DNA from 2 places in the Lentibacillus halophilus genome. Region 2 is predicted to be linked to the other one. Evidence: riboswitches for the same ligand, from Rfam matches in the RefSeq annotation. Region 2 holds a riboswitch; the other holds the start of a gene.

Region 1 (3,205 bases), 1.0 Mb from region 2:
TTGATCTGTTCCCATTCGGAGTCTGGCCCGCTGGAGACAATCTGCACACCCACATCGCCGCACGGCTCATAATCATAGTACCGTTTATCATACGGAATGTCATTTCGAGATGCCTGATTCCAATCAAGAACAAAGCGCGTTTGCATCTGGGCAACCGCATCACCGCATATACGCAAGTGTGTATCACGCCAGTATCCGAATTTTTTATTGTGTCCGAGGTATTCATCACCAATATTAAAACCACCGATATAACCAATTTGCCCATCAATGATAGCGAGTTTACGATGATTTCGGTAATTGATCTTCAAATTGATTTTCGGGATTTTCGCCGGAAAAAATGATTCGATTTCAATACCGGCATTGCGCAGGCGCCGCACAAATTTTTTACTAATGCCGCGGGATCCCAGATCATCGTACAACACCCGCACGTCAATTCCCTGCTGTACCTTTTTAATTAAAATATTGGCAATGGACATACCCAGCTGGTCATGACGGAGGGTATAATACAGCAGATGAATATGGTCCTGGGCATGTTCCAGATCGTCCAATAAAGCTGAAAATTTTTCCTCCCCATCTGTAAAAATCCGGACACTATTATCCTGTGTAAATATGGCGTCATCATTGTGCAAATGCATATAAAAAAGATTTTTGTAGGCCGTCAGCCCCTTGTGTTTAAATGAAAAACGATTCTCTTCCATAGCACGCAGTTGATTCTGCACCGACGTTTTCACACCAAGTTTGCTTTTGGTGTCCCACGTAAAAATGCGCTCACGGCTAATACGTCTTCCAAAAATTAAATATAATATAAATCCGGCAATCGGAATAAACATGAGTACCATTAGCCATGCCCACGTCGACGTTGCATCCTTGCGCTCCAGGAAAATAATCGTCAGTGCCAGCGCAATATTAAATACCAGTATCCCCCAAACAAACAATGACCAGACACCCAACGACAAAACCTCACTTTTTCAAATACCAATACCCTTACTATAGCATAATTTTTACCGCGCTGGTATGTGTATAACGTTGACATTTTTAAAATATGCATTTACCAGTCTGTCATACAGAAAAGAAAAAGTCGCACCTCTGTTTATTTTCCTTTATCTGTTGACGTTTACACACATATATGTTTATAATATTCACTAAATTAATAATAACATCTCTTATCAAGAGCGGTGGAGGGAATAGGCCCAGTGAAGCCCGGCAACCGGCAAGGCATATGCGTTGCAAGGTGCTACATCCTACAGGTCGGAGAGATCTGAAGATAAGAGGAGGACGGTTACATACAAAAACCCCTCTTCTCTTATGGAAGAGGGGGTTTTTATTGCACCTCTTCCTCCAGACAAAGTCATAACACTTACTATTAAAGGAGGAATTATTGATGAGTGATTTTCATCGTAACAACCAGGAAACACAACTGCTTCACGGAGGACAGGAACCTGACCCGTCAACAGGATCACGGGCGGTGCCCATCCATCAGACGACGTCCTATGTGTTTCGGGATTCCGAGCATGCGCAAAATGTGTTTGGTTTGGCTGAACCGGGAAATATTTATACCCGTATCACCAACCCAACCATCGATGCATTTGAACAACGTATGGCGCTTCTAGAGGATGGCTCAGCTGCTGTTGCTACCTCCTCGGGCATGGCAGCCATTACTATGGCGATTATGACCATTGCCGGAAGCGGCGATCACATCATATCCGACAGCAACCTGTACGGTGGCACATACAACCTTTTTGCCAACACACTGCCCAAATATGGCATTCAAGTTTCATTTGTCGACGGGACGGATCCGGAGAGCATTAAAAACGCCATAACAGATCAAACAAAAGCAGTCATTGGCGAAATTATCACCAACCCGAGCCTGAATGTGCTTGATCTGGAAACCATCAGCGGTATAGCTCATGATCATGGCATTCCTCTGATTATCGACAATACGTTTGCAACACCGTATGTTACCAAACCGCTTACGTGGGGTGCGGATGTGGTTGTCCATTCAGCAACGAAATGGATTGGTGGCCATGGCACGTCGATTGCCGGTGTTGTCGTTGACGGAGGCCGATTCAATTGGGCGAATGGCAACTTCCCGGAATTCACGGAACCGGATGATAGTTATAACGGCTTGCGGTATGCTGATCTCGGACCGACGGCTTTTGGCACCAAATTGCGCGTTCAAATGCTCCGAGACATCGGTGCCTGCCTGAGCCCGTATAACGCCTTTTTACTTCTGCAAGGTCTCGAAACACTGCATTTGCGAATCGAGCGTCATAATGAGAATGCTAAATACGTTGCTCGGTACCTGCAGGGGCACCCGGCCGTCGAGTGGGTTAATTATCCGGGTCTGTCCGATCACCCCGCCCATGAAACGGCGAATAAGTATTTGCAAAACGGGTACGGATCAATTATTACATTTGGCATTAAAGGCGGACGTGACGCCGGAAGAAAACTGATCGACAACGTCACACTCTGGTCCCACGTTGCCAATGTCGGTGATGCGAAATCGTTAATTATCCATCCGGCATCGACCACCCATCAGCAACTCAGCGACGAGGATTTGGTTAAAAGCGGCGTTTCCGAAGAACTTGTCCGTCTGTCAGTTGGACTGGAATCCACATCGGATATCCTTGCTGATCTTGACCAGGCCATTGTTAAAGCAACCGGCGAGGAACCGACGATTCAGACGACGGAAGAAGACGCCATCAGCTGGCTGCTTGCATCGCCGTTCGACCGCACCGGTGGAGGCTTACGCCAAAAAACGATCGCACTCATCAGTGATGATCAAACGGACAGTGCATGGGCGGCAGCGCATCAGCTTAAGACGCTGGGTTTCCAAATTATCCACGTCAATGCACCCGCATCCGACGCCCCGTCCATCGCGAAGGATGAAGGCAGCCCGGATATTATCGACGCCGTGTTGATCGCCGACAATGAACTTGCACCGGAACGGATCGACGAACTCACGCGGCTCAATGGAAAAATAGTGTGGATACAGCATTCCCAACCTGCGACGAAAACAGTGAACAAAGCTGCCGAGGCGGGTATTACCGTTATTTCCGGAAAAAATGCGTATGACGAAGCTGTGCGCCTCCGAAGCAGCAGTGCCCAATAAACACATCTAATGCACTAAAATCCGCTTATAAAACTTTCTATACAGGAGCGAGTACACCCTATCGTGTACCGCTCCTTTTTCACTTTATAGGGT
Region 2 (3,205 bases):
CAACCTGTGTCATCCATGCATAAGCGGATCATTCTTGCTGCTGCCGTTTACTTTGACAAGGCCAGATTAATTGACAATATCCTTCTCGATGAAAAGGGAGACATCATCACCCGATACGACTAGGAGGCAGGCGAGATGTTTCGTACGATGATGAAAAGTAAAATACACCAAGCACGCGTCACAGAGGCGGATCTAAACTATGTCGGAAGTGTAACAATTGACCAGGACATCCTGGATCAACTTGACATGCTCCCACACGAAAAAGTGCAAATCGTCAATAACCATAATGGTGCCCGTTTGGAAACCTATATCATTTCCGGTGAACGAGGGTCGGGCGTCATTTGTCTCAACGGGGCCGCAGCACGGCTCGTACAAAAAGACGATATCATTATTATCATTTCCTACGCGCTCGTTTCAAGTGATGAATTAAAAAGCTATAAGCCCCTTGTCGCCTTTATGAATGACAATAATGAGATTATGGAACTAGTGGAGCAGGAATCGCCATAAACAACGTAGCATACCATACGATTTTATTTAACAATACGTTATCTTTTTCGTGATTTCTGAAATCACTCTGAAAAATAAGAGATGAGCCCGTTTTGGCTCTTTACTGGACTACGTATTTTTCCTTTGCTGTTTGGAGGCAAAAACCGATGATATGATAAAAAGAAAAATCCGGACTGATTCAAAGTTTAAAAGAAACGTTCTAAATCATCATTCGGATTTTTCTCTCACTCTATGCATTATCCCAGCTGCTTCGTCTTCAAGCGTGGTTGATTGCCTTTGAAACCACGCTATTTTTTTACTTTGACGAGCGCTTGCAATTCGTCGACTTTGTCGGCTTTTTCCCACGGGAATAACATGTCCGTTCGTCCGAAATGACCGTATGCGGCTGTGTTTTTGAACATGGGCTTGCGCAAATCAAGCATGCGGGTGATGCCTGCCGGACGAAGATCAAATACGCTGCGAATGGCATCTACAAGGGGGCCCTCATCCACCATACCGGTACCGAATGTATCCACCGAAATCGATACGGGCTCGGCAACACCGATTGCATACGCCAGTTGCACCTCGCACGATTGTGCCAGACCAGCAGCGACAATATTTTTGGCAACATATCTTGCTGCGTATGCGGCCGAGCGATCCACTTTCGTCGAATCTTTGCCACTGAAAGCACCGCCGCCATGACGTGCGTAACCACCATACGTATCGACGATAATTTTTCGTCCAGTGAGGCCGGCATCGCCTTGCGGACCACCGATAACGAAACGACCGGTTGGGTTGATGATGTAATACGTCTTCTCATCCAGTAAATGAGCCGGGACAATCGGGCGAATAACTTGGTCAATCAAATCCGATTCAATCCGTTCGACTGATATGTCCTCGTGATGCTGGGCGGAAATGACGATGGTATCGATCCGTTCCGGTTTGCCATCGTCTGCATATTCAACGGTCACCTGCGTTTTTCCATCGGGACGCAAGTAGTCCAAACTATGTTCTTCGCGGGCATTGGTCAGCTGTTTGGCGAGTTTGTGCGCCAGTGAAATGGATAACGGCATTAATTCTTCTGTTTCATCACAGGCATAACCAAACATGAGCCCTTGGTCGCCGGCACCAATGGCGTCGATTTCCTCATCACTCATGTTTCCTTCGCGAGCTTCCAGGGCGTTATCAATACCACCGGCAATATCGGGTGACTGCTCATCAATGGCTGTGAGCACGGCGCATGTATCAGCATCAAGGCCGAATTTGGCACGTGTGTAACCTATATCTTTAATGGTCTGACGTACAATGGTGGGAATATCGGCATACGTTGTTGTCGTAATTTCGCCGGTAACCAGTACCATTCCTGTCGTAACCATGGTTTCACAGGCGACCCGGGCATTGGGGTCTTTGGCAAGTATTTCATCCAGTATGGCATCGGATATTTGATCACTCATTTTATCCGGATGGCCTTCTGTCACCGATTCCGATGTGAATAATCGACGTTTCATACCCATGCGGGCTTGTCCTCCCTTACAACGTGGTGCGCAACTCTATATGGTTCACGTTTATGATACGGTTTTTGATTGACTTAAACAAAAAAACCTTTCCTGCATCATGAGGAAAGGAATGAAGCCTTTCACTCTTATCATTCAAGGATTCAACCTTGTACCAGATTAGCACCTTTTCACCTATTGTGACGGTTGCCGGGTTTCATCGGGGCTGTCCCTCCACCGCTCCAAATAAGAGAGTATCCGCTCGACGTTTATCGTACCGAATTCCCTATGCGATGTCAACCAATCCTGCTTGCTTTCAACATGAACACTGACAAAAAATTTTCATATAAATATTGTAAAATTAGTATGGACTATTAAGTGAAATGTGTTATACTAATAATCAGATTACGTTGGTGATTGGTTTTCAATATCATGTTAAAAGGCAGGTATCACAAATGAAAACGAAAGAAGACACAATGATTACGAGCGATTTATTGACACACCCGCACATAAAGACAAATTTAGTTGTTTCACAATTGGTTGAAGTGATTTTATCCCGTGAGGAAGGTACTTTAAGTGCAACAGGAGCTGTCAGCGCTCATACAGGCAAGTACACCGGACGCTCCCCGGATGATAAGTATATTGTCCATGACGAAACCAGTGACGATGTGGATTGGGGAAAAGTGAACCAATCCATCGATGAAGCCACCTTTGATCATCTGTTGGAAAAAGTAACGACCTACTTGCGCAACAAAAATGAGCTGTTTCATTTCCGCGGCTTTGCAGGAGCAGATGAAAATTTTCGGCTCCCGCTTCAAGTCATTACGGAATATGCATGGCATAATCTGTTCGCCCGCCAGCTGTTCATCACACCGACAGAGAAGGAATTGGCCGAACATCAGTCGCAATTCACCGTGATATCGGCACCGACATTCAAAGCGGATCCGGAAACCGATGGAACGAATTCCGAAGTTTTCGTTTTCATTTCCTTCAAAAAACGAATTGTGTTGATCGGCGGAACCGAATATGCCGGAGAAATTAAAAAATCCATTTTTTCGGTTATGAACTATCTACTTCCAAAGTCTGATGTATTGCCCATGCACTGCTCGGCCAACATTGGCCATGAAGGGGATGTAGCTCTGTTTTTCGGTCTATCCGGAACTGGCAAAACAACGCTGTCTGCGGACCCGAACCGGCGTCTGGTCGGCGACGATGAACATGGCTGG

What was found. Region 2 has a riboswitch for S-adenosylmethionine ahead of metK (methionine adenosyltransferase). Riboswitches for the same ligand answer to the same signal wherever they lie in the genome.
Region 1: it holds a riboswitch for S-adenosylmethionine, as region 2 does, so the genes downstream of both, ACZ5Q7_RS03495 (PLP-dependent aspartate aminotransferase family protein) here and metK (methionine adenosyltransferase) in region 2, are expected to answer to the same signal.

Annotation. Positions count from the first base shown of each region.
Region 1 covers NZ_AP043750.1:767,789-770,993, forward strand. The annotation lists gene cls (cardiolipin synthase) at 1-950, opposite strand, end outside; SAM riboswitch class I at 1,161-1,271, shown strand; gene ACZ5Q7_RS03495 (PLP-dependent aspartate aminotransferase family protein) at 1,382-3,112, shown strand.
Region 2 covers NZ_AP043750.1:2,746,641-2,749,845, forward strand. The annotation lists gene panC (pantoate--beta-alanine ligase) at 1-123, shown strand, start outside; gene panD (aspartate 1-decarboxylase) at 136-507, shown strand; gene metK (methionine adenosyltransferase) at 795-2,000, opposite strand; SAM riboswitch class I at 2,126-2,232, opposite strand; gene pckA (phosphoenolpyruvate carboxykinase (ATP)) at 2,435-3,205, shown strand, end outside.